DNA from 4 places in the Carboxylicivirga agarovorans genome. Region 1 is predicted to be linked to each of the others. Evidence: riboswitches for the same ligand, from Rfam matches in the RefSeq annotation. Region 1 holds a riboswitch; each other region holds the start of a gene.

Region 1 (7,720 bases):
ATCATTATTGATATTATCGACCGTGAGAAAAAAGAGTTGATCTGGCAAGGAAGAGCCAGTGGTGCAGCTAAAAATGGAAAGAAACTAACGGAAGAATCAGTTGACAGGATCATTAATAAAATTTTTAATACATATCCTTTGGCTCCCTCAAAATAGCTAAACAATAAAATAAGCGAAAGGGTGACCGGCAATAAACTGGTCACCCTTTTTGCTTTAAATAATTATTACTTTTGTAACAAGCTTGGTTCGTTATTTAAAAACGGTTAATATGCATTAACACGGCAAAAAACAGTCGCACATTAACTCCAATTCGTAATACAAGCCTAATGGTAACAAGCAAATTAGCACAATGAATAAATCAGAACTCTCAGATACCGACAAGGCCTTTTTTCAGGATGGCTTACGACTAGCAGACACCATTGTTGACACTCTTGATGAGAAGAAATTATGGCAGGCAACCAGACAGGAGCAAGACGCCATGGAAGGTCTTATTGGCGCCTTGAGCGAGGAAGCTCAAAAGCACAATGTAACCATCAATTGTCGTAAAGGCTGCAGCTGGTGCTGTCATCAGCCTATTTTTGGTGTTTCACACGAATTTCATTATCTGTGGCAGTTTATCCAGCTCAACATGAGTGAAGACGAACAGAAAGAGGTGCTTCAAAATGCTTTTGACAACTACCAGAAACGAGGGCGTTTATCCCAGTCAGAACTGGAAAAAAGTAAACTCCCCTGCCCCTTGCTGAAGAACGGTGCCTGCAGAGCCTATCCTGCCCGCCCAATGGCTTGTCGTATATATTTATCAATGTCAGAGGCCAGCTGCAAACAGTATCACGATCACCCTGAGGATGAAAAAAACTATCCGGCATTACTCGAATTTCCCCTACGTGCCGGGCAGATGATGAACGAAGGCTTTTCTGAAGGCCTGAAGAAACTTGCCATCAGCAACAATGAATACCTGATGGAAGAAGGATTATTAATTGCTCACAACAACGGAGAAAAAACAGATAAAGATCAATTAAATAGGCACCCGCTTTTTAAAGAATTGTAAACCAACAAACCTACCTTACCCATGAACCAATACAGCTCTAACGAAGAACGCAGAAAATTTCGGATGCGTACCATTATTATATCATCAATACTGGTACTTAATGTGGTAGTTATCTACCTGTACTACTATGTTTTGGTATTTAATGCCATTGCACCTGGAAAAGTATATGGCGAAAGTATCTTTAAAGGAGGACGCTACGAAGTCTATACGCTTAAGTATTATTACCAGCACAATGATATCACCTACTTTGATAAGATCGACTATGTAATGGGTCAGGATCTGGAACTAGGCGACTCACTTAATTTCAGGGTTCTGAAACCATATCCTCCCAAGCACATTGTTGACAGGGTATTTCGTGACGCATCAAAAAGGCATGAGTACGACTGTGAAGACGGCTTTATAATCAGATATAACGAAGAAATTAATGTGCATAGTGATTATCTCAATGATGATGCAGAGCTAATAAGTACTCAAAGAGATAATCGCATTAAGCTATCGCCTCAAACACCACAAAATATTATTGAGGATGTAAGCCGGGCCATTGACAACATACGCTTTAACAGAGGCTCGATTATTGACTATTATATGCTTAAGGCGGTTGATAATTCCATTTACCTGTATTCGGTTTATCATTACATGAATGATTTTTCAACAGATGCCATGCCTGCTAAAATCATTTACCACGAGCTGAAAAAGCTAATGCCTGACAAAGACATTTATATTTCAGTTCTTGATATGGATAATGCCAAGAAAGAGCATATGTTGGATACTCAATGGTGATGATACTAAAGCAATGTAATCCCTTTTTGTCCTCGCCACTTCCCGACTGTAAGATCTGCAATAACAATGTGAAATTCAGGCGTGTGTTTAACTGCATGCTTAATCACTGATTCACAAACACTGGTAAGTGCAACAGATAATTTCGGCCAGAACTAAGGTCTTAAGCTCTATTATTTCTATTTTTGCAACTGTTAAGGTGCATAAAGCTTAAAATGGGAATCCGGTGCTGCAGTTTGCAAATTCCGGAGCTATCCCCGTAGCTGTAAGCCTCATTGAACAAGTTTTGTAGTATACCACTATCTGCTTTGGGCCGATGGGAAGGTAACAAGACTGAGGTAAGCCAGAAGACCTGCCTTAACATGATACTTCGGGGTAAAGTGAAAATGATTAGCTTTAAGCTAATGCCTTTCATGTATCCTCCTGAAGCATGTTAAACTATTAAACAATTAACAATGCAGGAGTCAAAAATCACTACTGTTGAAAAAAGTCTGGATGAGCAAATCCGGAAGAAAATCGATTTAAAGACCAAGCCTCTGGGTTCGTTGGGCACATTGGAGAAGATCGCTTTTAAAGTGAGCCGTATTCAAAACACCTTGTCACCGCAACTCAATAAACCATCTATATTGGTTTGTGCGGGCGACCATGGCATTACCCAGGAAAAAGTAAGTCCTTTCCCACAGGAAGTAACCTTTCAGATGGTTATGAACTTTTTAGGTGGCGGGGCCGCCATCAATGTATTTTGCCGTCAGCACAGCATTAATTTACTGGTGGCCGATACTGGTGTCAATTTTGACTTTGAACCATCGGAGCAACTGTTGGATTTAAAAGTGAGAAAAGGGACTCGCAATTTCGCTGTTGAACCTGCCATGACAGTGCAAGAGTGTGAAACCGCCATGAAAAACGGTGCCTCAGTGATCGAGAAACTTCATAAAAACGGCACTAACATTGTTGGCTTTGGCGAGATGGGCATAGGCAATACAACTGCAGCAACAGCCTTGCTCTGCAAATATGCCGGCTACAGTGCATCTGAAGCGTCAGGTGCAGGCACAGGACTTGATGCTGAAGGTATTCAACACAAAGCAGCAGTTATTGAAAAAGCCTTAGCCTTACATACCGACACAACAGATGCCGTGCAGATTTTAGCCACGTTTGGCGGATATGAAATAGCAACTATTTGTGGCGCTATTTTAAAAGCTGCTGAACTAAAAATGATTATTCTATCAGACGGCTTTATCGCCACATCAGCCCTCATTGCAGCCCATGCTATTAACCCTCATGTAACTGAGTATTGCTTGTTTGCCCACGAGTCCAATGAACAAGGTCATAAATTGATGCTTCAGCACCTGAAGGCCGAACCAATTCTTCATTTAGGCATGCGCCTAGGCGAAGGAACCGGCTCGGCAGTTGCTTTCCCAATTATTCAGTCGGCTGTTAATTTCATCAATGAGATGAGTAGTTTTGATGACGCCGGAGTGAGTAATTTATAATAAACAGAGGACGGAAGAACGATGAAACAACAAATTAACCTGCTGCTTACCGCTTTTGGCTTTTTCACACGTATACCCATTCCATTTAAAATAGCCTTTTCGCAAGAGAACCTGAATCGATGCAATCGTTACCTGCCAATTGTGGGATTGCTTGTCGGCAGTATCACTGCATTGGTATTCTACCTTGCTTCACTATTTTTACCAGGTACAGTAGCTGTTATCCTGTCAATGATCACATCGGTATTGCTAACAGGTGCCTTTCATGAGGATGGCTTTGCCGATGTCTGCGATGCTTTTGGTGGTGGCTGGACCAGGGAGAGGATCCTTCTTATCATGAAGGATTCCAGAGTGGGAGCTTATGGTGCGATTGGCATATTTCTTTTATTACTGCTGAAATTCGTGGCAATTAATGAAATACAAGCCGATTTGGTCATTAAATCAATTATCTCGTCACATGTAATAAGCCGCCTAATGGCCGTGTGGACAATGCATTCATTAAACTATGTCAGGGAAGATGAAAGCAGTAAATCAAAACCTATCACCAAATCACTTCAAAACAAAGATCTGGCATTGGCTTTTATGCTTTCTCTTCCTGTTTTACTTTTATTTGGTGATGCCTTGTATTTTGTCGTTCTTTTACCTGCTTTTATTGCCAAATTTTGGCTGGAACGCTATTTTAAAAAGTGGATTGGTGGTTACACAGGTGACTGTTTAGGTAGCATACAACAAGTTACTGAAGTTGTTATTTACCTGACAATTCTGGCTGTTGCAAACTACCAGGCACATCAATATTCCTTTGACATTCAATTAAACAACATCTTTTAAATGGACATCTGGTTAATCAGGCATACAACCCCCGACATCGACAAAGGCATATGCTATGGACAGCTCGATTTAAACATTATTGATTCGTTTAAAAAAGAAGCTGATGCTATTAAAACACACCTGGCAGCTATAGATTTCAAACAGGTATTTGCCAGTCCGCTGGTACGCTGTAAAAAGCTTGCTGAAGAATTATTTCCCGAACATGAAATTACATACAGTAATCTTCTTAAAGAGATTGACTTTGGTGATTGGGAAGGTAAACCCTGGGAAGCCATACCCCGGAATGAAATGAATCAATGGAGTGATGACTACATTAACAATCAGGTTCCCAATGGAGAAAGCTTCAGACAGCTACTTGAGCGAACAAATGCTTTTATTGACGGACTTAATACCGACTCTGACGACACCATTGCTTTAGTTACACATTCGGGAATTATCCGTGCCTTTCTGATCAGGTACCTTCAAATACCGGAAACAAAAGTCTTCAGCCTTGATTTATCCTTTGGTTGTATTGTTAAAGCCACAATTCACTCTGAAAAGTATCAGAAAGTAAAATTTATTAAAGCATAATGGCAAAAATCATTCTTATAACAGGCGGACAACGTTCAGGCAAAAGCTCTCATGCACAAAATATGGCACTGCAGTTATCTCCAAATCCCATTTACCTGGCTACCTCAAGAATTTGGGATGAAGAACATCAACTAAGAATAGAGCGTCACAAAGCCGACCGAGGTAATGAATGGGTCAATATAGAAGAAGAAAAAGAGCTGTCGAAACATAAATTCGAAGGCAAAACCGTACTAATTGATTGTATCACCCTGTGGTTAACCAACTTCTTTTTCGATAATGATAGCGCCATTGAGCAATCGCTTGAAGAAGCGAAAGCTGAGTTTAATGTCCTGGTACAACAAGAGGCTACCTTTATATTTGTCACCAATGAGATAGGTCTGGGCGGTATGCCCGAAAATCCTGTTCAGCGAAAATTCACCGACCTGCAAGGCTGGATGAATCAATATATTGCAGAGCGTGCAAACGAAGTATACCTGATGGTATCGGGTATTCCGCTAAAAGTAAAATAACAAAGATGCCCCCGGTTTCCCGGGGGCATCATCACTAAATCTAAACCACAAGGTACTATGGGAACGTGATAATTTCATCCCATTCGCCCCATGTATGATCATACTCCGGCAAATAATGTTCTATTTGCATTGTAAAGACCTTTTTACCATCGCCATTGATTGAAATCGTGCCAGATCCGGCAATTCGAACAGGTAATTCGACACCTGTATGGAACCATCCTCTTTGCTCAGGTAACGACACTGTTGCAGCACCCTCATCGGCAATGATAAGAATATCATAACCATCTTCATACAAAGCCTCAGCCTTATAAATATCTAAACCAACTGCCTTATAAAGGTTAACAGGACGTGTTACTTCATCCCAGGTACTTTCAAAGCTTCCTGTTCCTACCGTTTCAAAGCTCAACTCAAGTTGTCCGCTAAATGCAGCCGTGTGGTATAATGGTGATGCATTGGTACCAACTACCATCAGTTCAAACGAATAGATAGTAGCCGGATCAATAGCGGAAGGATTAGTAGCCGTTATATTTGCATAAGCCACCGCACTTCCATCCTCAAACGTCAGGCTTTCACTCTCCAGCTCAAAAAGTCCTGTTTCATCACTGCTGACTAATACCAGGTTGGCAACAGTTCCTGAAACATCTTTAAGTGAGCGGTGTATAGGAAATGCTATCGTGTAACTGTTATCTGCATTTAATTTATACGGTTCATCAACGGCAGTTACACCAACAGCGACATAATCAACACCTCCTGTATCATATTTCGTTTGTATATTGTCCTGATCACACGCACTGAGTGCTACAAGACAAATCATTAAAGCATATATTATTTTCTTCATCTTTTTACTTTTAAATTAAACTGATATAATATCACATCTAACATATCAACTGTTACCATGGATTTTGGTCAATAACAGGGTCCAAAGCACTATTGCCATCGAACTCAGCCTGTGGTATTGCCATAACCCAGTCAGGACATAAGGGGTTTTGTGAATCAACATACGGAATTAATTCGCTATGATTGCTTCCTTCAAAATCGCGTGTAAACCCTGTTCCCTGGCGTTTCACATCATATAAGCGTGATATTTCACCCCATAATTCGATGCGGCGTTGCAACATAATTTCATCCAGTAAAGTAAGGCTTCCTGATGCAGGTGTTGTTGGTCCGTTTTCACTATCAACTGTTAGTGTATTGGCATCTGTAAGGCCACTAATATCATAACCAGGTTGACGATCGGCCATTAAAGCTTCCAAAATAGTTCTTGCCTCTCCATATTGTCCCAACATACATTTAGCTTCGGCTTGCATTAACAACATTTCGGCATGGCGCATAAAAATATAATCGCCTGCTCCCGTAGCTACATTGGCAAACTGGAACTTAAACTGATTATAGCTCTTTTGTGTTCCTGTTGCCTGTTCATCCTCAATAGGACCATACCACCAGTTTTTACGCACATCATTCGCTTTAACCTGGTTATATAACCAACTGCTGACGCATACCCGTGAACGGCTGGCATAATAATCGCTGGCACTGGCATCCATATGACCAAATAACATTGCTCGTCCGGCACCGGCCACCTGATCATCTAAAATTTCAAATCCCCATAATACACAATCCTGACCTGAATCGTTAAAGGCAAAACCACCTGATATATCAGAACCTGCCAACATGGATGTACCTCCTTTTAACGCTTCGGCAGCTGCATCAAAGGCCTCCTGCCAGTTCTCCTGTTCCAGTGCAATGCGGGCTTTAAGGCCATTAGCTGAATAGTAATCAAGATTTGAAATATGAACCCGTTCCTGGGATACATCAGGATGTAAGCGTACAATAGCACTATCAATATCAGCATTTATCAATTCATAAACATCACTTAACGTGCCTCTTCCAACACCTTCAGTCTCAATGGAAGTTGGTTGTGTATAGATTGGCACACCCGGTAAATCACCACCTCCAACTGCTAAAGACTGCTGGTAGAAACGCGCCAGGTAAAAGTAAGAAAAGGCCCTGAGAGCAAATGCCTGCCCCATTAGCGAATTCACCTTACTTGGAGCGCCCTGAAGTACATCTTTGGAAGCCAGTATTGAATTAACATTGGTAATCAAAGTATAATAAAAATTCCAGCTCGAATAAGGGCGTCCCTGCGTATTGGTAAAATCAGATTTAACCTGGTACATATAATCATAATAGAACCAGCCGCTACCCATTTCAGCCTGAACCATATCTTCGGCCATCAGGTTACCTGAGTGAATAATAGAGATGTGTCCAAATTGCTCATGTTCCCAACCAGTACCCCATTCGGTAACATACATGGCTCTGTAAAGCCCGTTGATGGTACTCATCGCTTTATCAACATCAGAAAACAATTCAGCCCCACCAGCCTGGTCTGTTGGGAAGGTGTCCAGGTTATCTTCGCAGGATGCAATGGCAAATACCATGCATATCAGTAAAATATATTTTAAGTTCTTCATTCTTTCAGTCATTAAAATTTAACATCGATACCA
Region 2 (7,720 bases), on a different contig from region 1:
ATTCCTTGACCTCTATCATGTCTGCCGGGAAATTCGATTTCAAGATACGCCGGCATTCAGTTTCGCCTAAGCTTCGAAGCTGTTTTAAACTGCTGGCATTATATATTGCTGGCTTTCGACCTGGAAATCGATAAACGGGCTGTTCGTTTACAATTTCAAGTCTGATTTCAGATCCTGGATATTTATCTAAAAGATCTTTTGGTGATGATAAGGTTTCATGACCTGAGAATTTACTCAGGCCATGAAAATAGTTTTGTGGTCGCGGTTTGGGAAAGGAATGGTAGATCATTATAAAGCCGGAAATAAACCAGACCACGAATAATAAACCCATCACAAATCCTGTCCATTTATGAATGAGAAACAGGTATTTCTTTAATAGCTTTATCATTTATCTGTTCTAAAAATTTAAACTGATTGAGGCTTCATATGAGCGGCCCATGCCTGGAATATATTGGTTACTGAACACCGAATTATCGTAGTACTCTTCGTCAGCTATATTATTGGCATTAATGCGCAGTGTTACCTTATCAAATGAATAAGCCATGGTTGCATCGCATACCGTATATGATGGTAATACGTATGTATTGGAAGAACTGGTGAAAATATCATCTGTATAACGGGCGCCTAATCCCAGACTAAGCTTTTTGAATATACCACTTTGAACGGTATAATTAACCCAGGCGAACACTTGGTTTTCAGGGGCGTTCCGAAGGGTGTTCCCTTCTTTTGCTGAACCATCGGAATAAGGGTTGTCAGCAAATTCCTGATACTCTGCCTTGTTAAAACTGTATCCGGCATTGATAAACAGTCCCACTGCAGGACGAGCAATTGCATCTAATTCAAAACCTTTGGAGTCAACTTTGCCAACCTGTCCGTAAATTCGATGTTGATTCTCATCATTTGTTCTGCCCAGGTATTCAACTATGTTTTCCTTCTGTATATAGTAGAAACTACCGTTTACGCTTATTATATTTCCTAATTCCCACTTGAATCCAGCTTCAGCCTGATAGCCTTTTTCAGGTTCATAGAGTTCTTCTCCATCTTCCGGATAGAATTGCTCTCCTTCGGTATCCAGATAGATGTATGATTCATTGTAAGTAGTGCGTAAAGGGCGGAAGAAACTAGATGCAGATGCATATATGGATAGATCTTCATTAGGGAGATACACTAAGCCTGACCGGTACGAAAAGGCTTTATTGGTGATTGATTTCTCTGGTTTTTCCGGATCAAATTCATAATCGAGGCCATTTGTAATACCAGCGTCTCTTCGGGCATATCTGTAGTAATCGAAGCGCCCGGCAATCATGAACTTAAGTCGGTCTGAAATGTCCATTAAATCCTGAAAATACAATCCATGGGATTGATCATCCATTACTGCTGCAGCCGAGAATTGAGTTTTTAAATAGCCATGGTTAAGGATTGGATCTGATACCGCCATTTTAGCATATAAACCTTGTCCGTAAACATCGTATGACGAGTCATAAATCAAATCAGGGTTGTTTTCAACATCCCCTAAACCCGGAAGGTTGTATCCCTTATAGCTTATTCTGTCAACATACAAAAAAGAGTATCCGGCCACTACATTGTGCTTTATCGAACCGGTAGTAAACTGATTATAATAGTCGGCATTGTACTGGTATGTTTTGGTTTTATGTGAAAAGCGCAGAGGGAATGTTCGCTGCAGGCTGTCTATACAAATGTACTTTTTGCTATCTCCGTTCTTATAGTAATGGTCGTAAATAGCATTATCAGAACTCAGGTAACTTAGTGATTCAGTTGAGAAATAATCAATATCATCATTGTTGTATGATATGCTGTTGATCAACTTACTTTTTGAGTTAAAAGCATGCTCCCAGGATGCAGCAATATTACTGTTGGTGTGTTTTAGAAAGTCGGCAGGGTCATTATACCGTTGCTCACGCCTGAAGCCTGCAGGCAGGTCACCAATAGCGTATACCTGTTTACCTGAATTGGTTTCAAATACGTTTTGTGATAGTGCTGGTAATCCTGTTTCAGTTCCATAGAAGTCATCATTGGCACCGATCTTTAGCTTTATTACATCGCCATCCGATAACCGATAGTCAAAAGCCAGGTATACATTGGCGATTTCAGTATTATTATCACGCCAACCATCACTATCCGTAAAACCGGCATCAAAACGATAGTTTAGTTGTGAACCTAGTGCACCACCCGCTCCAATTTGCATCTGTTTATTATTCCAGGTGCCGTAGCTCAAACGAGCGTTATAGTTAGCCGTTGCGCTTGGTTGCCTTCGAACGATGTTAAGAATTCCACCCACTGCTGAGTGGCCATACATTACAGATGCAGGACCTTTTAGGTATTCGATGCTTTCAACGGCCGTAAGACTTGTAACAGGAGCACTGTTAGACCAGTTCATTCGTTCGTCGCGCATACCATCAACCATAATAACCGGACGTCCGAATCCTCTGAATGTAAAGGTTTGAAAACCTCCGTAATTAACCGATGATCTGACTCCTGTCGTGTAGCGCATGGCATCATTAATGTTGTTAATTCCCCTTATATCAATCATCTGCCTGCTAACGCTTGATGTTGCAATGGGAATGTGTTTGAGTGGAGCGATTGTTTTTAAGGCTGTCTGTTTTTTGGTGAATACCACATCGGCATCAATCTCAATTTCTTTGATCAGAAATGTATCCTGATCCATTGTTTGTGAAAATGCCAAATGGCATAAAAGTGCGAATATTGCACTGGTAACGATTTGTTTCATATGTATTTGTCTATTAAAAAAGTTCTTAACAGACAATATTCAACAGGGAAATAAAAATGTATGATACGCTAAAGCTATCAACCTGCTTTTATCCCGAAAGCAAAGAATACTGTCGCGCAAACAGGCAGGTCTTCTGGCTCACCCCATTCTGAAAAGCCTTCCCATTGAACATTGGTCAACAGTGGCATACAGATTTCAGAATACGAAGGGGCTTACAGCTGCGGGTACAGCTCCGGATTTACACCGGATTCCCTTTTCATTGCACTGGCCGGTTAAGCACAGCGCAAACCTAAATGCGGCGCAAAAGTAAATATTTTTTGTAAAGGAAAAAGGAATTATCGCCAAAATGTTCAATGATACTACAAATGTTTCAAACAAACCTAAGCGTAGTTCTTTTAATTCATATTGTCTATGTAGTCTTGTGCTTTTTCACTGTAGCCGCTTTTTCCTATCTTTCACCAAAATTTATTATTATGCACGACGACTTAAAACAGGCGCTCGAAGTATTAAGAAATGGCGGTGTTATTCTGTATCCTACCGATACTATCTGGGGAATAGGTTGTGATGCTACCAATGCAGAAGCGGTTGAACGTATTTACAAGCTAAAACAACGTTTAAACACAAAGGGCATGCTGGTTTTGTTAGATAATACTGCTAAACTTGGCGGCTACGTAAATGACATACCTGAAGTGGCTTATGATATGGCTGAGTTAACAACCAAACCATTAACTATCATATACGATGATGCCAAGAACCTGCCTTCTAACCTTTTGGGTGAAGATGGAAGCATAGGTATTCGTATCACCGAAGAAAAGTTCTCCAATCAGCTATGTGCTCGATTTAAAAAACCAATTGTGTCAACTTCTGCCAATATTAGTGGGGAATCATCACCGCTAAATTTTGGAGAAGTCAGTGATGTTATAAAAACAGGTGTAGATTACATTGTTAATTTTCGCCAGGAGGAAATAAATAATCCACAACCATCAAGTATTATCAAGCTGACAAAGGATGGTCAGGTGAAAATCATTCGCGAATAAACCTATGGAAGAAATTCAATTTAATCACCGTACCGCGGTTCAGGTTCGTTTCAACGATGTTGACGGACTGGGCCATGTCAATAATACCACAATTCAGGAGTATTTTGATTTAGGCCGCATGTATTACCTCAATGAAGTATTTGGAGATACTGTTTTTAAGGGCGATGAAACTGTAATAGTTGTCAATATTAACACTGACTTCTTTTCACCGGTATACCTTAAAGATGATCTGGAAGTTGAAACAGCTATAGTGGCCATTGGAACAAAGAGTTTAAAGATGGTGCAACAGGTTGTGTGTAAGCAAACTAAATCTGTTAAAGCCAGCTGTAAATCGGTAATGGTTGGCTTTAACAAGAGAACTGAAGAGTCATTGGAGCTATTGCCCGAATGGCGGGATGCCATATCACAATGGGAAAAAAGATCCTACTAAAAAACAAAAGACCTTGAGGTTTGATCAGCCTTAAGGTCTTACTATTCAACGTTTGATTTAATTTCAGGTTTACATATCAATTAAACCTTCAGGTAAATCAAATATTACCAACTGTTGCTCGTCATCTATTCCTGCAATGAAATGCTCAACAATTGGTATCAGAAGTTCTTCTCCGTCATTGTCAATTTCAAACAAAGGGTTTTTGGAAATGTCACGTATAGCAATGATTTCGCCAATGTGACCATGGCCAACAGCCTGACATTGATATCCAACCAGCTGATATGCTGAGAATGCCTCCGCAGCGTCTTCACCTGCACTTTCCTCACTTGTTTTATTGACGTATACAGGCGCATCCATTAAGCTCAAAGCTGCCTTATCACTTTGTACCTGTTCAAACTTTACCAACACATCAGACTGGTTTTTTTCGCGTGCTTCATTCAGGAAGAAGGGAACTAACCCACCATCTAAATCCAAAAACAGGAACTCCGTGTCCATGTCGTCGATAGAAAATTCGTCAAATAACCGAATAACCATTTCTCCGGCTATGCCATGCGTTTTTACTATCACGCCAATCTGGCGACAGGTATGCTTTTCAATCATCGCTAATAACTTTAGCTGACAAAGGTATAATAAAAAGCTTTGTGCTTACTTACCACGATTGTATAAAAAAGCTTTCCACCGTTCTTCGGGTAAATGAGCTTCTTCCATAGCCGCCCGCGATAAGCTAAAGAACAGGTCAGATAAACGATTAATAAATAGTAAGATGGGTCGTTCAACCGGATATTCACGATGTAATGCCGTCAGCTTTCGTTCGCCCCTGCGCAGTTGAGAACGAACCACATGACATAATGCTGAAACTTCATTTCCACCGGGTAAAATAAAATGATCTGATCGGCTGCTTAACTGTGATTCAATGTCATCAATCCATTGCTCGCAAAATTTATCCATATTATCGGGCAATGGCATTGTATTTTTCTCCTTCAACTCAGTTGGTGTTGCCAGGTGACTCATGGTATTCATCAGCTCAACCTGTATGTTATGCAATTTATCCTGCCATTCGTGTTTGGGCTCAAGTTTAGCTCTCAGTAATCCAATAAATGAATTGACTTCGTCAAATGTACCGTATGCATCAACCCTGATATCATCTTTGTTAACTCTTATTCCTCCTAAAAGATCAGTTTGTCCTCTATCTCCTGTTTTAGTATATATCTTCATGTTCAAAAGTATCATAACCCCGGCAAAGCCTGGGAAATTATCTGTTATCACTCTGAACAAACAGATGATAAAAAGGTTTGAAAATTAATTTATTGCTAAACCTTAGCTCAGGATGAAAAAATAGAGCCGGTGAATAATTGCTCTTTCTCTGATCAGTATATGCCTAAAAGGTATTTACGACTTTTCAATGGAGTTAATGAGTTTAAGGTTGAAAAATAAGATGGCAATAGAGTAGCCAAAAAGAACGCTGGATCTGATCCACCTTTCTTCAAATACCGCAAAGAAACCTAATATACTGCTTACCAGGAATAATAAAAGCAAGGTGATCGCTAATACTTTTTTTAGTGTCATTATGAATTCATTTATAGGTTTAACAATAGTTAAAACGAAACGAGTCTTCTATTATTAGCACCAAACATAATAAGATTAATATTTATTTCCATTAGGAAAATCAGGATTTGATAAAATTCAATGACTAAAACTACTGCATGGACTAAACCATTGCCATAAAAATCTTGTTTACCCAGATGATGAATCATTAATTATGAATTATGAACAAACTGGCCAATATACGCGAGCATTACCATAAGGGAGCTTTAAAAAGATCAGAGTTGCACAAGGACCCTTTTGAGCAATTTAATACGTGGATGGATGAAGCAATAAAAGCAGAGTGTAACTTACCAACAGCAGTGACACTTGCAACCGTTAGTAAGGATGGTATGCCCAATTGTCGCATCGTTCTGTTAAAGGAGGTATGCGATGGAGGCTTTGTTTTCTTTACCAATTACAACAGCGAAAAGGGAATGGAGTTGAATACCAGCAACAAAGCGGCTCTTAACTTCTTCTGGACTGAATTAGAGAGACAGGTGAGGATCAGGGGTACAGTTGAAAGGGTAGCCTCACAAAAGTCTGACGAATATTTTCAGTCAAGGCCACGTGAAAGCCAGCTTGGTGCCTGGGCATCCGATCAGAGTGAAGTTGTCAATGACAACCAGGAGTTAATGGAAAAATATTCACAACTGGAGTTAAAATATAAAGATGAGATGATACCGCGCCCAGAGCATTGGGGTGGTTATGTTGTAAAAGCTCAATCCATCGAGTTTTGGCAGGGAAGGGCCAATAGAATGCACGATCGATTTCAATACAAGCTTGAAAATGATAACTGGACCATAAGGCAGTTGGCTCCCTGATCAAAAATTAGGGAGCATGTTTTTACGCGCATTGGTTCAGCTTATTGGGTTAAACCGTGGAAAACGCTTTCCAGATTCTGTTCTTTGCGGGTCATGGTCAATATGCTGAAACCATTGTCAACTGCGTAATTGAAAATGGATTTACGTACATCTTCATCTGCATCAATATTAAATTCAGTGCTTGTAAGCTCCTCAACATTGAGGACGCCACTGATGTTTTTCATTGAAGTGATATCCGGTTCTTTATCAAATTCCACAAAAACAGTTGAACTGCCGCTTTTTTGTAATGCTGATAAATCTGTCGAAGGATGATCAACCAGAACTTCGCCACGATTTAAAATAATAACACGTTCGCAGATAGCTTCTACTTCCTGCATAATGTGCGTACTTAGCATCACGGTTTTCTCTTTACCAACTGTTTTAATGAGGTTTCTTATTTCCAGTATCTGGTTGGGATCAAGACCTGTGGTTGGTTCATCCAATATTAATACTTCCGGATCGTGAATCAGTGCCTGAGCCAGACCAACACGCTGTCGATACCCTTTTGATAGTGTGCCGATCTTCTTATTCTGTTCAAGAGTAAGGCCTGTTAACTCTACCATTTCAGCTACCCGTTGCTTTTTATGGGGTAGTTTATAAAGCTCAGCCACCATCAACAGGTATTCCTTAACATACATATCCAGATAAAGAGGATTGTGCTCGGGTAAATAACCTATTTTTCGTCTGAAAACATCCGTATAGTCACCATTGTTAATGCCACAAACTTCCACTTCACCATCCGATTGAGGCAAAAGACCCGAGATAATCTTCATCATGGTTGATTTGCCGGCCCCATTAGGTCCTAAAAAACCAACTATCTCGCCCGATGAGATGGAGAAAGAAACACCTTTTAAGGCTTTTTGTCGTCCAAATTCTTTGACAACATCTTTTACTACAATTGACATAACAGAACAGATTTAGAAATCAAAAGTATCAATTAACTCGGCCAAATAAAAGTAAAGGCAAAAAAGCTGTTATCAATAGTAAAAGCATGTAGCTTAAAATGAACATTAATATCTATTTTTGCATTTATTCCTTGAACTTAGAAAAAGAGCAATGT
Region 3 (7,720 bases), on a different contig from region 1:
ATGTACAATTCGGGGAAAATCTCAATGTTGGGAATTTTACCGTCATCAACCCAGGTAGACTGGAATCGTATTATCTTTAAAGGCCTTACATTAAAAGGTATTTATGGTCGTGAAATGTACGAAACATGGTACCATATGGAGCAAATGTTAATGTCAGGATTAGACTTATCTCCGATTATTACACATCAATATCATATCAATGACTTCCAAAAAGGATTTGATGTAATGGAAGAGGGTAACTGCGGGAAAGTATTACTTAACTGGGATTGATCATATTTCAACAATACAGCACTAAGGTAGTCAACAGACTACCTTTTTTTATAGCCGCTTGTGTGCAATTATTCTTAAATTTGGCGTGTAATACCTATGGAATGATAAAAACAAAATTGATAATTCTTCAACTTTTCATTGTTTGCTCTCTGATGGTAAATGGGCAAACACATCAAAAGTGGGCTGAACGACTTAATAAACTGGATTCAACAACTGACCCCAATAAAAAGAGATTTGAGTTACTGGATCTGAACAAGGAATTAAAAAGTATCTGGCAATCGGGTAAAGACATTGATGAAATTCGCACCTATACTGATCAGCTCCACATTGTTAAGTCAGATGATGATATCTTGTCGGTAGTAATATTCGGCTCTGCAACTTATAACGGACTTTATCAGTTGGAGTGGCTGGTAAGGTACGAAGAAAAGGCATATGGGTTTTCAGAAGAGTTTAACCTTAATGAAAGTAACCATTCAATCACATTTACGCACCATTTAAAAAGTTCGGAAAATGAGTTGTATGCTTTAACAGTTTCTTTGGGCAAACGCGTGATTATTGATGCAAGAGATCTGGTAACAAAGTGTATGTTTGAAGATCTGCAGACCATCTCAGGCGATGAAGAAAAGGATGCATTTAATACAAAGTTACAGCAGCGATTGTATCGTTTATGGACAAATAAAGAGCTTTTTGATGAGCCTTTTAGTCAGCTTAAACGTATGAAAACGCTTATCTCAGATGATAAGAAAGTTAAAATATGTACTTATAATATCCAGAAACAAGGGTTTAACCAGGTGTTTTACGGAGCTGTTATTTTAAAGGGTAGTTCGGTAAAAGTTATACCTTTAAATGATACGAGCTCAAAAATCAAATCACCCGAACGATCAACCCTTTCTGACAAGAAATGGTATGGAGCCATATATCTGGATTTAATTCAAACCGCGAGTGGTAATAAGACCTACTATACACTATTAGGCTACAAAGGCCATGACGAGTTTATCAAAACACGTGTCATTGATGTGTTATATGTTCAAAATGATCGATTGAGATTTGGAATGCCCATATTTAAAGTAGATCGATTCACGCGTAACCGTGTCGTATTTAACTATTCGGCTAAAGCTACTATGATGTTAAGATATGATGCACGGGAAAAATTGATTGTATATGATAACCTTGCGCCACAGGAACCAATGTTCAGGGGCGTTTACCAATATTACGGCCCCGACTTTTCATACAACGCCTTTAAATTTACCAAAGGGGTGTGGGAGTTAAAAAAGGATATTGACCTTAGAAATCCAAGACAATAGCGGCTTGCTCGCTATGGATTGAAATAATGAATAAACTATTACTACCTATTTACTAATAGCTAATGCCTAATTTTGAATACCAGGTTGAGCAATTTGCCGACCTTCGAATCTTACGATATCATATTCCCAACTTCGATGAGTTGACACTCCAAAAGAAGTTATATATCTATTATTTAGCAGAAGCCGCCTTGTGTGGCAGGGATATTATTTGGGATCAGAATAATGAAAAAAACCTATGGCTCAGACGATGTATGGATCTTCTGTATGGTCATATTAAATCAGATGAGAAGGGATTTACAGAATTTGAAGTTCTCTACAAGCGCATTTTGTTTTCCAATGGTATTCACCATCATTACAGTACCGAAAAATTAAAACCTGAATTTGATGAAGATCAATTAAATAGATGGATTCAAAGGCTTAACCAACAGGAATTAAATCAAGTCGGGGAAAAGAGCGGAGAAGAGGTATTGGCTCAACTGGCAGAATTACTGTTTGATGAATTCTATATGTCAAAGCGGGTGTGCCAGGATGAAGATCAGGATCTGGTCATACATTCGGCTAACAACTTTTATAAAGACCTGACGCAGAATGAGGCTGAGAATTTCTATAAAGAGCAAATAGATAGAGCTGATGAAAAGCCCGTGTCGTATGGGTTGAACTCGCGATTGCTAAAGTTGGATGACCAGATAATGGAAGAAACCTGGAAAGTAGGTGGTAAGTACTCCGAAACAATACAGCGAATTTGTCATTGGTTAATAAAAGCATCTGAAGTTGCTGAAAACGATAAGCAAAAAGAAGTCATTGATCTGCTGTATCAGTTCTATCAAACCGGCGACCTGAAATTGTTTGACCAATACAGTATTGAATGGTTAAAAGAGCAAGGGGGAGAAGTTGATTTTATCAATGGTTTTATTGAAGTATATGGAGACCCGTTAGGATTTAAGGCCACATGGGAGAGTTTGGTGAACATTATCGATACGGAAGAAACCAAGAAAGCATCTGTAATTAGTGAAAATGCGCAATGGTTTGAGAATCACTCACCTGTTGCCGATAGTCACAAGAAAACAGAGGTGCAAGGTGTTTCAATGAAGGTTATTAATGCCATTATGCTTGGTGGCGATTGTTACCCTGCTTCTCCCTTGGGCATTAACTTACCCAATGCAGAATGGATTAGGGAATTGCATGGTTCCAAATCGGTGTCACTTCAAAATATCAGCCACTCATACGAAATGGCATCCCTCAGCTCCGGCGTAATTGAAGAGTTTGCCTATGATGAGGAGGAACTGGCTTTGCATAAAAAATATGGCGCCATTGCCGATAATCTGCATACGCATTTACATGAATGTGTCGGACATGGTTCAGGTAAGTTGGAGCCTGGGGTTCGTTCGGATGCACTAAAGGCATATGGCTCTGTAATAGAAGAGGCACGCGCAGATTTGTTTGGCTTGTATTTTATGGCCGATGAAAAAATGCTGGAACTGAACCTTGTGCCTCATATGGACGTAGCTAAGGCGCAATATAATTCTTATATCAGAAATGGTTTAATGGTTCAGATGGCACGTATTGGCATTGGAGCTAATGTTGAGCAAACCCACATGCGCAACCGTCAACTGGTTGGCAAATGGGTGATGCAACATGGTGCGGAGAGAAATGTTATTGAAAAAATGACAAAGAATGGTAAAAGCTATTTTGTCATTAATGATCATAAGCTATTGCGCCAATTATTCGGCCAGCTGCTCAAGGAGGTGCAACGCATTAAGTCACAGGGTGATTATTCTGCAGCCAAAGAATTGGTTGAGCGATACGGTGTAAAAGTGGACCCGCTTATTCATCGGGAGGTCAAAGAACGTTATAGCCAATTGAACGTGGCTCCTTACTCAGGATTTATAAATCCGAAACTGGAGCTTAAAACCGATGACGAAGGAAATATCATAAACGTTGAAGTTAGTTATTTAGAAAGCTTTCTGGAGCAAATGAGGCGTTATAATAAGGAATATTGCTTTGAGAATGCAGCTACGTGATGTTTTTTGAAGAATTAATTCCAATAAATAAACTATTTTTGCATCGTTATTTAAAAAGGGAATCAGGTGAAATGCCTGAGCTGTTCCCGCAGCCGTAATCTGTGCCTGAAGAGGAGCATTGTTTTTTTAACCACTGTTGCGCATGTAATGGGAAGGTAAAGCAATGAAAGAGAGCCGGAAAACCTGTTTGAATAACCACATTGATTCATAAGCTTTCGGGAGATAAAGAGATGATTAGATTTTCAACTATTGTATTTGCATTATTGCTGATTCTGGGCGCCTGCCAGACTAAACAGAAAGGAAACTCACCTGACACAACAGGGAATGAGCCTGATAGTGTTTTTCAACCTAAATACGCGAAAGGTTTTGAAATACGCTATTATAAAGATTATCGACAAATTGTATTGAATGATCCATGGGGCGATAGTACTAAAAACGAATCCATTGCTTTGTTTTATGAAGAGTCATTGAAAAGTGAACTTCAGAAAACCAATGACTATGTAATAGGCTATCCCGCCAAACAGTGGATAGCGCTATCTTCAACAATGGTAAATTATGCCGATAAGCTGAATGTGAAGTCAGGCATTAAAGGCGTTGCTGAGCCGCAATACATCTCCGATGATTATATTCAGGAAGGCATAAGCAATGGTAGTATAAAAAATGTTGGTATGGCTGTTGCGCCCGATGTGGAAGTAATGGTTGATCTGGAACCGGATTTTATGATGGTTTCACCATTTAAAGACAATCATTTTGCAGCAGTAACAAGTGCAGGTATTCCAGTGTTGACTAATGCGGATTATTTAGAACATACACCTCTTGGACGTGCTGAATGGATTGTTTTTATGGGTGAGCTTCTTGGCAGGGGTGAAATGTCAAAGCAGATATTTGAAGAAATAGAAACTGCTTACCTGGAAGTTAAAAAGAAGGTTGAGAATATAGATGCTAAACATACGGTCTTTACCGGGCACATTTACCAGGGAATCTGGTACTCACCTGCCGGAGAAAGCTATATGGCCAACTTCTTTAATGATGCCGGAACGGATTATATCTATAAAGAAACAAAAGGTACCGGATCTTTATCACTGGATTATGAAACCATTATTGATAAAGCAGAACATACAGATTGCTGGGTGTTAATCATTAATTACCCTGGTGAGCTGACTTATTCGGAGCTTGCTAAAATTGATGATCGTTATACTGACTTTGATGCCTATAAAAACAGAAATATGGTTGTTACCAATGCATCTAATTCACTGTATTTCGAAAAAGGTTTATTGCAACCACATATTGTATTAAGCGATTTGGTGCATGCCATTTATCCCGAAGTATTGGATGGCTATAAACCGCGTTATTTTCATAAACTAACAAAAGAATAATGGAGGAGCATCGCTATAAATGGATAATGGGTTTTGTATTACTGCTAAGCCTTATTATTGCTCTTTTTATGCTTAATATTGGAGTTGGTTCAGTTGCCATTCCATTCGATGACTTGATCAAGGTATTGATGGGGGAAGAGGCTTCACGCAATGCTTATCATTCAATCATTTTAAAATCACGATTACCTCAAACTATTACCGCAGTACTGGCCGGTGCGGGTTTGGCAGTTGGTGGTTTACAAATGCAGACATTATTCAGGAACCCATTGGCAGGACCATCTATTCTTGGTATTAGCAGTGGCGCAGGATTGGGAGTTGCCCTTGTTTTGTTATTTGCAGGAAATGTTTTGGGGATCAGTATTAGTGGTTATGGTTTGATCGGACATATGACAGTTGTTGGGGCTGCGTTTGTAGGAGCCTTCTTTATATTATTGCTGATCGTATTTTTTGCCCGGGCATTACGCGATAACACCATATTACTGATAGTTGGTATTATGGTTGGTTACGCCGCATCAGCCATAATTGGAGTGATGAAATTTTATAGTCCCAAAGAAGATGTACATGCTTATGTCATATGGGGATTAGGCAGTTTTTCGAATGTCACCTGGGAACATTTGATCATATTGATTCCGGTTGTTGTGATTGGTTTGATTTTTAGTTTGTTGCTAATAAAGCCCCTGAATGTTTTGATATTGGGCGAAAACTATGCTGAGAATCTTGGTATTAATATAAAAAATACCCGTTTGGCTATATTGCTGTGTACCGGCTTGTTGACTGCAGCTATTACAGCTTTTTGCGGACCAATTGCATTTTTGGGACTTGCTGTACCGCACTTAACCAAAGGATTGTTTCGTACCAGTAATCAAAAGGTCTTATTACCTGCTGTTATATTAGCGGGTTCTGTATTAGCCCTCTTTTGTAATTTAATTGCCCGAATGCCTGGCTTTGAAGGAGCATTGCCTATTAATGTAGTGACAGGTTTGATTGGTGCACCTATTGTTATATCAGTTATTATTAAACGCCGTAAACTCAATTTTAATGGATAAAGCCATCTTATTGCAATCGGAGGATTTAACGGTTGGGTATAATCGAAATACGGCAAAGGAAATTGTGTTGCACAAAAACATCAATGTGCAACTGCAACAAGGAGAGTTTGCCTGCTTACTGGGACCAAACGGAGCAGGTAAATCAACTTTGATCAAAACCCTGAGCGGATTTATTCCTAAAATCAATGGTGTTGTTAAAGTTAAGGGAAAGGAATTGCATGACTATAAGCGTAACCAGCTAGCAAAGGTTGTGAGTGTTGTTTTAACCGAACGACTTCAGATGACCAATATGACTGTGTTTGACCTGGTAGCTTTGGGGCGCACCCCTTATACCGATTTTTTTGGAACAATAAGCCGTCAGGACAGACAAATGGTATTGCAGGCCATTAATGATGTGGGTCTTCATGGCTTTGCCAACCGTCAATTGGTGTGCATGAGTGACGGAGAACGCCAAAAAGCTATGATCGCTAAGGCACTGGTTCAGGATACGCCGCTAATTATTTTAGATGAACCAACTGCTTTTCTTGATCTGCCTAGCAAGATTGAGATCGTTCAATTGCTTAAAAAACTGGCTAAGACGAAGAATAAAGGCATTCTGCTGTCTACACACGATTTGGATCTGGCTTTACAATTGGCAGATAAAATCTGGTTAATAGCTCAAGGTCGTGATCTGGAAGCAGGTATCCCCGAAGATTTGGTTCTTGCCGATGGTTTCAGGCGTTTCTTTGAAAAAGAGGGAATCTTGTTTGATAATGAGCGAGGAGCCTTTAAAGTGGAGCAGGAGCAGTTGAAAACCATAAGGGTTGTAGGTAAAGGTATAGAATACAAATGGCTCAGTCATGCCTTAAACCGGAAAGGCTATCAAACAACAAATGATGAGGGGAATTACCCATTAATTGAGATTGACGAAAATGCCAATAGAGCATATGTGCTTCATCAAACAGATGGCAGCAAACATGCCTTGCGGACCATTGAAGATTTATTGCAGCAAATTAATCAATAGTTCTTGTTTTATAGTAATTAGTTCAAGGTGCGATGCAATTAATAATGTTCGGTTATTTTCTGTTTCGTTGAAACATATCCAGGGTTCATTGTTGAGGTTCTCTTGAACTGTTTGATTTGCTCAATCAAACACATATTGGATTCCAACGTTTTACATATCAGTAAATCTATTTATACTGCCTGAATTCTTATTCTTTAAATGGGATATCAGATTCATTACCCCGATTAATCAGATGATTTGCATTAGCATTAATCGTGTAATTCGTATTTTTAAACCATGGATTACCGCGATACTGTTTTTTTGGCTGTAGCTGAGAACCTGAGTTTTTCAAAGGCTGCAGAAGAATTGTTTATTAGTCAGCCAGCCGTGACCAAGCATATTAAAGAGCTTGAAAATAAATACAAGGTTGATTTATTTGAGCGAAAAGGCAATAGAATACTATTGACCGAAGCGGGTAAACTGGCATATTCAAAACTGCTGGCAATTCGGCAAGCATATCGTGAACTCGAATTTGAACTGGGAAGTATGGGTGATGTATTTAAAGGAGAGTTGCGTATTGGAGCCAGTTCAACCATTTCACAATATATTATACCTGATGTAATAGCGGGTTTTCACAAGCGTTATCCGCAGATAGAGTTATACATGATCAATGGTAACTCATTTGAAATGGAACAAAAATTACTGGAAAAGGAAATTGATA
Region 4 (7,720 bases), on a different contig from region 1:
TGCTGGAACAAGGCTCATATGACGAGGCTATGGAGGGGTGCGAACTTGTTTATCATACAGCATCTCCTTTTACCTTGGATGTTCACGATCCTCAAAAAGATTTGGTTGATCCTGCCAAACTGGGAACGCGCAATGTATTAGAAACAGCCAATCGATCTCATTCAGTAAAGCGAGTAGTTGTAACCAGTAGTTGCGCTGCTATATATGGCGATAATATTGATGCAGAAAAGGTTGCTGGTGGGATTTTTACCGAGGACATATGGAATACCAGTTCTTCGCTTGACCATGGTGCATATTCTTATTCAAAAACATTGGCTGAAAAAGAAGCATGGTCCATCAGTGAAAAGCAGAGTAGCTGGGATTTGGTCGTTGTAAATCCTAGTTTAGTGCTGGGACCTGCTGTCAATCCACTGGCTGTTACCTCTGAAAGTTTTCGTCTTGTCAGGCAAATGGGCGACGGAACAATGAAGGCCGGGGTGCCTATGATGGGTTGGGGTGTTATTGATGTGCGTGACCTTGCGGATATTCATTATCAGGCTGGTTTTGTGCCTGGTGCTGGTGGAAGATATATTGCATCAGGACATAATACCACGTATTTTGAGTTGGTTAGGGCGCTGCACAATAAGTTTGGAGAGAATTATCCACTTCCGAAAAAGGAACTTCCCAAATGGCTGATATGGTTAATCGGACCAATGCTTAATAAGGCCTTAACACGTCGTTTCGTAACAAGAAACATCGGCTATAAATGGAAAGGCGATAATTCGAAAAGTATCAGGGAACTGCATGCTGCCTACCGACCGCTATCAGAAACGATGATCGATATGTTTCAGCAGTTAATTGATAATAAAATCATATGATCAGATATAAACTACCCACTATTTCAGATGGGTAGTTTTTTTTTAGATCCTCATTAAGGTCAAATATTTTGTACTAAAATTCAACTGATAGTATTTTTAGATAGAATTATAATATTACATTTGTCGTCAAATTAATGGTGAGTCAGAGTCAACCTATTCGGACTTTGACGGAAAGAGGGAATCCGGTGTGAATCCGGGACTGTACCCGCAGCTGTAAGCTCTTTTAACTCCATTGCATAAGGTCACTTTTCGCCTGCTGGCGAATGGGAAGGCGCAATAAGGAGGGAGTAAGTCAGAAAACCTGCCATAGTAAATTAAATATTAATCAAAGCTTTCGGGTTTAAAAGTTTGATACATGAATAAAAAGCAATTCCATATATAGAGCCATAAATGGTTAGTGTCAACAGGCATTGGCGTGTTGTTTGTGCTCCCTGGTGAGCATGATACCGGCCTGTATGCTTATTTGATACTGAATGCTTTTTTGTGCATTGTACTTTCATGCCGGAGCGTTTAATTACGCTATGAAAAAACACTTACTCTTATCCTCACATCAGGATTGCACGCATTGGGCTATTAATGGTTTAAACATCGTAATGGCTTAGTATGCAGTTCTATCCGATTCATATTAATATAAAAGATAGGAACTGTTTAGTTGTTGGTGGCGGTAAAGTCGCTCAACGAAAAGTGAATAAACTCCTTGCAGCCGGTGCTGCCGTAACTGTTATTTCCAAAGATTTAACACCGGCTTTGCAAGAGTTGGTTGATACTAACAGGATCAATAAATTGAGGCGATCTTATGAAAAGAATGATATCGCCGGATTTTTCCTGGTATTTGCCGCTACCAACGACAAAACAACCAATCAGCTTGTAGTATCAGATGCGCAAGAACATGGTGTATTGGCCAATAGTGCTGATGGCGCTGATAAAGGTGATTTTATTATTCCAGCCAGCTGTCGGGTCGGGCATTTAAATGTAGGCATCAGTACAGAAGGTAATTCTCCCGCATTATCTGCGTGTCTGCGTAAATACCTTATGGCTAAATTATCATGCATAACGACCGATTCAGTGGCCTTGATCGCTGAGAAACGTCAACAAATGCTGGCATCTGGTCATCCAAAGCATGAGGCCGAAATGAAGGCCTTGATCGATGAGCTGATCAGTCAAATTGAAAACAACAACGTTAACCTTAATTCAATAAAATGAATCCTGAATATGGTAAAGTATGGCTGGTAGGTGCCGGCCCCGGTGATGCCGATTTAATAAGTGTCAAAGCCCTTAAACTGCTTCAAAAGGCCGATGTGGTGCTTTACGACTACCTGGTAAATACGGAGCTGCTGGACTATTGTTCCGCTAATTGTGAACGCTTGTACGTAGGCAAAAAGAAAGATAAGCACACGTATCCCCAGGAAGAATTGAATCAATTGCTGGTGAAATATGCCAATAAAGGTAAAACCATTGTGCGCCTTAAAGGAGGCGACCCTTTTGTGTTTGGCAGGGGTGTGGAAGAAATTGTAACGCTTATCAATCATGGTATCGATTACGAGGTGGTTCCCGGTATTACTTCAGGCGTTGCAGTTCCGGCCTATATGGGTATTCCCGTCACAGCCCGTCACGTTGCATCTTCTGTAACCTTTGTAACCGGTCATCCTGCTAAAGGTAAAAGCTCAGTGGACTGGCAGGCACTTGCAAAAGCATCAGATACACTGGTGGTCTATATGGGGGTAAGCAATGCCGGTAGAATCGCCAATGCATTAATAAGTGGAGGTAAAAACGAGGATACCCCCGTGGCTTTAATAAGGTGGGGTACCTACCCGCAGCAAGAGATGCTGACAGCCACACTCAGTACCATTAAGCGAGCAATGGAAGATAAAGGCTTTTCACCTCCGGCTCTAATGGTCATTGGTGAAGTGGTTAGCTTTTCCAAACAGCTTAAACCCATTATTCAATCTGTTAAACATCAAGAACTGGCATATGTCTGAAAAAGGAGTTTTAATTTGTGGTCATGGTACACGTGTAAAGAGAGGTGAAGAAGCCTTTTTGAAATATACCAAACAAGTAGCGGCATTATTGCCGGAGTATGAAGTGGAAGCCGGTTTTCTGGAATTATCAGCGCCCGATTTTGAAGAAGGTGTGAAGCGCCTGGCACAAAGGGGTGTAAAAGAAATAGTGGCCGTTCCCGTGTTTTTGTTTACAGGCTTGCATATTCAAAAGGATATACCATGTATGTTGTATCAACTTCAGGCTAAATACAAGGTAAGCATTAAGATGGCACATTATATTGGCGATTGCGAGGAGATGATACACCTGTCGAATGACCTGATCGGAAAAGCACTGGGTGACCGGCAGGTCGATCCTGAAGAGACCTTATACTTTGGTTTGGGTGTCGGAGCATCTAAAATAGCGGCCAATGGTGACCTTGCTCGCTTAACCCGAATGGTACAGGAATCCAATAAATATGCCTTTGCCATTAATGGTTTTTGTAGTCGCATGACCTACCCGTCGGTGGCTGAAGCCTTGTCTGTTTGTAGTCAATTACCTTACAAAAATATCGTGGTGGTGCCTTATGTGTTCTTTCCGGGTGTGTACATGGATAAGGCACAGGTATTATTTGATGAGTTCGCTCAGCGACATCCCGACCGAAAGGTATTTGTAGCACCATTATTAAGTGAATCAGACCACCTGGCACAACTACTTATTAAACGATTGAAAAGTGCCGAGGAAGGTGAAGTAGACCTGATCACAAGTGTAGATAAAGAAACCCTGGAGCATTACGAGCCACATCACCACCATCATCACGGGCATGGACATCATCACGACCATGATCACCATGATCATGCTAAGAACTGTTGTGGTCATCATCACCATTAAAAGCAAGTCATGAGTAAAGAAACGATATATGGCGTAGCACTTGGGCCAGGTGATCCGGAACTGATAACCATTAAGGCTCTGAAAACATTACAAAGAGCTGATGTTATTTATTATCCGGTGACGACCAACAGCAAAGGCATAAAAAGTTCAATGGCCATGCGTGTTCTGGGTGAATTAGAGCTTGATGGAACAAAGCTTAAACCTGTCAGTGTAGCCATGAAATATGATCGCTCCGAAGTCAATGCAACCTATCGCCAACTGGCTGCCAGATGCATTCAACACGCCGAAGCAGGTGAGGTAGTAGCAGTGGTCAGTGAAGGTGATATTGCGTTCTACAGCACCTTTGCCTATCTGATAGATGATTTCAATAATGCCGGGATTAACTATGAGATGATACCCGGTGTTCCCGCTTTTATTCTTGGTGGATCCTTAAGCCGGCAGGCAATATGTACACAATCGGATAAGGTATTGGTCGTACCGGACTTGAGCAGTGAAGCTCAATTAATAGAGCATGTGTTAAGCAATGAAACTGTTGTTATGATGAAAGTATCAAAAGTAAAGGGCTGGATAGCCGATTTCATTGCTGCTAATCAGCTTGACTTTTTTTATGGTGAGTACATGGGTACCGATAAAGCATTTACATGTTCTGATATTGAAGTGCTAAAGCAAAGGCAAATACCATATTTTTCAATAATTATTATAAAATCGACAATAGTAAGCAATGGGTCAAATTAAAGTAATAGGCTTAGGGCCGGGTAGTCCTGAATTATTTCTAAAGCCTGCCGTTGAAGCCATTCAACAGGCCGATATTGTAATAGGATATAAGTATTATTTCCAATTTATAGAGTGCTATTTACAGGAAGGTACCGAGTGCATGGATACGGGTATGCGCCAGGAAGTGCAACGTGCTAAAATAGCATTTGACAAGGCCGAATCAGGCATGAATGTAGTGGTGATCAGTTCCGGCGATGCAGGAATATATGGTATGGCTTCCCTGGTTCTTGAAATGGCAGATAAACGACAATCATCAGTCAGTGTTGAGGTTGTTCCCGGTATATCGGCTTTTCAGGCAGCGGCAGCAAAATTAGGCGCGCCATTGAGTCATGATTTTGTGATATTATCACTATCAGATCTGTTAACGCCCTGGAAACTGATCGAAAAACGCATGAAGGCAGCAGCTATTGGTGATTTTGTTACGGTGCTGTATAATCCGAGGAGTCAAAAGCGTTACTGGCAGATATACCGCTTTCAGGAAATCTTTCTGGGTGAAAGGTCAGCCGACACACCGGTGGCTGTCGTTCGCCAGGTAGAAAGGGAGGAAGAACACATCACACTGACAACCTTAGGTGAGTTTGACCCCGAAATAGTTGATATGTTCTCCATCGTTGTTATTGGTAATTCACAAAGTTACCTGGCCGGTAACAAGTTTATTACGCCAAGGGGTTATTACTCAAAGTATGATGAGGAAGGGGCTCCGGGGCCGCTGATCATGCAGGAAAGCTTTCGAACAATTGCAGAGCGATTAAGTGATTTGAATATTTCTAATGAAGAAAAGTGGGTGATGATGCATTGTATCCATACCACGGCCGATTTTGAAATGAAAGAGCTTTTAAGGGTAAAAAATGATGCAGTGACCCGTATTAATGACTACCTGCTGAAGGGAGGAACAGTTATTACAGATGTGACCATGGTACAAAGCGGGATTCGTAAAAAAGCGTGTGAGCGCTATGGGATCAATATAAAATGTTATTTGCACGATGAGCGCACACAGGCCCTGGCTACAGCGAAAAATATAACCCGAACCCAGGCTGGTATTCGTCTGGCTGTTGAAGAGCACCCTGATGCTTTATATGTATTTGGCAACGCACCAACAGCCCTGATTGAATTAACCGAATTAATGAGACGTAAGCAGTTTCAGCCGGCTGGAATTATTGGTGCCCCGGTTGGATTTGTTAATGTTGAGGAGTCAAAGCATCGTCTTAAAACCTTTGCTAACCTGCCTTATATTAGCATAGAGGGACGAAAGGGCGGTTCTAACCTGGCTGCAACAATCGTTAACGCAGTGCTGAGTCGTGATGAAGCCGAAACGTTAAAGCCCGGACGTGATGTGTAAGTTTTTGGTTATAGGCATATCAGACCAGTCAAAGCCAGAGTTAAGTGCTGAGATCAAACATTTACTGGCTACTCACACGGTCTTTTCAGGCGGGAAACGGCATTATGACCTGGTCAAGGAGTTTTTACCTGTCAGGCATCAGTGGATCGATGTATTGGTTCCACTGGCCCAAACGTTTAAAAGATACAGGGAAGTCGCTCAGCCAATTATCCTTTTTGCATCTGGCGACCCTTTGTTTTTTGGTATTGCCAATACATTGAAGCGTGAGTTTCCTGATGCAACCATAAAAGTATATCCATCCTTCAACAGCCTGCAGATGCTGGCACATCAGTGTCACATACCCTATGGCACTATGAAGGTGGCAACACTGACAGGTCGTCCATGGATCAACCTGGATCAGGAGTTGATCAAAGGCACCGCATTAATTGGTGTATTGACTGACCGGCAAAAAACACCTGGTGCCATCGCATCCCGAATGAAAGAGTTTGGTTTCGATAACTATAGAATTTACCTGGGAGAACGAATGGGTGGAGCGCTGGAGAAGGTCAGGTGTTTATCTGTTGATGAATGTGCCGGACTGACATGCGATATGCCCAATTGCCTGATCATTGAAAAAACGCGTCATTTTGATCGCGCAATGGGCATTCATGAAGCCGATTTTCACTTTCTGGAGGGTCGCCCAAGGATGATAACCAAACGAAGCATTCGCCTGATGTCATTATCCATGTTAAAGCTTGATACCGCCAGGGTATTGTGGGATATTGGTTTCTGCACGGGCTCCGTTTCCATTGAAGCCAGGCAGGCAGCCCCGCATGTTGATGTGTTTGCCATTGAGAAACGTGAAGAATCTCGCGCTTTAATGATCAACAATCAACGTCAGTTCAGAATCCCGGGTATCAATGCAATGATTGGCGATTTCTTTGAAAGTAACTTAAGCCATTGGCCAATGCCTGATCGTGTTTTTATCGGTGGCCATGGAGGCAGGCTGATCGAAATGGTGCAGATACTTGAAAAGGTTCTGGCTCCCGGAGGCATCATCGTATTCAATGCAGTAAGCAGGCAAACGAATGAGCAATTTAAAGAGGCGCTTGAGTCCTGCTCGATGACAATGACTGATTCGATGTTAATTCAACAGGATGAATTCAATGCAGTAAGCGTTTTACAGGCAACAAAAGATTATTAAGATCAATGAACGAATTGCAAATGAATAAGAAAGCAATCATAATCAATAACCGCAATGCAATGGTCATTGCTAATCTCCTGAAACAGGAGTTGGATGCTGTTATCTATACCACGTCAGAGCTGGAAGGTACTGAAAGAATCGTATCTATTTCTGATTTTCTTAGTTCGAACTTTTCAAAACTGGATGGTCTTATCTTTATCGGGGCGCTGGGTATCACCGTTCGTTCCATAACACCTTTTATTGAAAGTAAACAAAGTGATCCTGCCGTGATCAACATGGATATTCACGGACGTTTTGTACAATCAGTGGTTTCAGGACATAAGGGAGGGGCTAATGCTTTAGCGCAGCGAATAGCCAGGATAACAGGTGGGCAGGCTGTAATAACAACAGCCAGCGATTCATTGGATTTATGGCCCCTCGATATTATCGGACGGGCTTACAACTGGGCCAACGAGTATATGGGAGCAGACGAAAATGCCTTTATAGCTCAGTTTGTTAATGGGGTCAAAACGGCCTTGCTCCTCGAAACCAAAGATGCCGGAACGAAGCACCTGGAAGAAACGCTTCCTGCTCATGTTGAAGTGCATTATAAGGTGGCAAGTATCAATGAAAATGATGTTGACCTGATCATTGCTGTAACACCTTATTTACACAGCTTTGACACGCCCGCTTTGTTCTTTCGTCCAAAGTGCCTGATGC

What was found. Region 1 has a riboswitch for cobalamin ahead of cobT (nicotinate-nucleotide--dimethylbenzimidazole phosphoribosyltransferase). Riboswitches for the same ligand answer to the same signal wherever they lie in the genome.
Region 2: it holds a riboswitch for cobalamin, as region 1 does, so the genes downstream of both, ACRD69_RS06015 (TonB-dependent receptor) here and cobT (nicotinate-nucleotide--dimethylbenzimidazole phosphoribosyltransferase) in region 1, are expected to answer to the same signal.
Region 3: it holds a riboswitch for cobalamin, as region 1 does, so the genes downstream of both, ACRD69_RS09700 (ABC transporter substrate-binding protein) here and cobT (nicotinate-nucleotide--dimethylbenzimidazole phosphoribosyltransferase) in region 1, are expected to answer to the same signal.
Region 4: it holds a riboswitch for cobalamin, as region 1 does, so the genes downstream of both, ACRD69_RS22425 (precorrin-2 dehydrogenase/sirohydrochlorin ferrochelatase family protein) here and cobT (nicotinate-nucleotide--dimethylbenzimidazole phosphoribosyltransferase) in region 1, are expected to answer to the same signal.

Annotation. Positions count from the first base shown of each region.
Region 1 is NZ_JBNGPA010000008.1:42,254-49,973, forward strand. It holds gene ACRD69_RS10475 (DUF4136 domain-containing protein) at 1-156, shown strand, start outside; gene ACRD69_RS10480 (YkgJ family cysteine cluster protein) at 350-1,048, shown strand; gene ACRD69_RS10485 (hypothetical protein) at 1,070-1,828, shown strand; cobalamin riboswitch at 2,006-2,199, shown strand; gene cobT (nicotinate-nucleotide--dimethylbenzimidazole phosphoribosyltransferase) at 2,281-3,315, shown strand; gene ACRD69_RS10495 (adenosylcobinamide-GDP ribazoletransferase) at 3,337-4,140, shown strand; gene cobC (alpha-ribazole phosphatase) at 4,141-4,710, shown strand; gene cobU (bifunctional adenosylcobinamide kinase/adenosylcobinamide-phosphate guanylyltransferase) at 4,710-5,219, shown strand; gene ACRD69_RS10510 (hypothetical protein) at 5,275-6,057, opposite strand; gene ACRD69_RS10515 (RagB/SusD family nutrient uptake outer membrane protein) at 6,110-7,687, opposite strand; gene ACRD69_RS10520 (SusC/RagA family TonB-linked outer membrane protein) at 7,699-7,720, opposite strand, start outside.
Region 2 is NZ_JBNGPA010000004.1:7,660-15,379, reverse strand. It holds gene ACRD69_RS06020 (PepSY domain-containing protein) at 1-388, opposite strand, end outside; gene ACRD69_RS06015 (TonB-dependent receptor) at 398-2,749, opposite strand; cobalamin riboswitch at 2,856-3,057, opposite strand; gene ACRD69_RS06010 (L-threonylcarbamoyladenylate synthase) at 3,223-3,786, shown strand; gene ACRD69_RS06005 (acyl-CoA thioesterase) at 3,791-4,216, shown strand; gene rimM (ribosome maturation factor RimM) at 4,286-4,816, opposite strand; gene ACRD69_RS05995 (cob(I)yrinic acid a,c-diamide adenosyltransferase) at 4,862-5,431, opposite strand; gene ACRD69_RS05990 (hypothetical protein) at 5,606-5,782, opposite strand; gene pdxH (pyridoxamine 5'-phosphate oxidase) at 5,983-6,621, shown strand; gene gldA (gliding motility-associated ABC transporter ATP-binding subunit GldA) at 6,663-7,565, opposite strand; gene ispG ((E)-4-hydroxy-3-methylbut-2-enyl-diphosphate synthase) at 7,717-7,720, shown strand, end outside.
Region 3 is NZ_JBNGPA010000007.1:44,234-51,953, reverse strand. It holds gene tdh (L-threonine 3-dehydrogenase) at 1-270, shown strand, start outside; gene ACRD69_RS09710 (hypothetical protein) at 372-1,574, shown strand; gene ACRD69_RS09705 (dipeptidyl-peptidase 3 family protein) at 1,637-3,595, shown strand; cobalamin riboswitch at 3,600-3,800, shown strand; gene ACRD69_RS09700 (ABC transporter substrate-binding protein) at 3,826-4,971, shown strand; gene ACRD69_RS09695 (iron chelate uptake ABC transporter family permease subunit) at 4,971-6,017, shown strand; gene ACRD69_RS09690 (ABC transporter ATP-binding protein) at 6,010-7,020, shown strand; gene ACRD69_RS09685 (LysR substrate-binding domain-containing protein) at 7,297-7,720, shown strand, end outside.
Region 4 is NZ_JBNGPA010000040.1:8,574-16,293, forward strand. It holds gene ACRD69_RS22420 (NAD-dependent epimerase/dehydratase family protein) at 1-857, shown strand, start outside; cobalamin riboswitch at 979-1,180, shown strand; gene ACRD69_RS22425 (precorrin-2 dehydrogenase/sirohydrochlorin ferrochelatase family protein) at 1,461-2,060, shown strand; gene cobA (uroporphyrinogen-III C-methyltransferase) at 2,057-2,836, shown strand; gene ACRD69_RS22435 (sirohydrochlorin chelatase) at 2,829-3,725, shown strand; gene cobI (precorrin-2 C(20)-methyltransferase) at 3,735-4,460, shown strand; gene cobJ (precorrin-3B C(17)-methyltransferase) at 4,447-5,838, shown strand; gene cbiE (precorrin-6y C5,15-methyltransferase (decarboxylating) subunit CbiE) at 5,831-7,021, shown strand; gene cobM (precorrin-4 C(11)-methyltransferase) at 7,042-7,720, shown strand, end outside.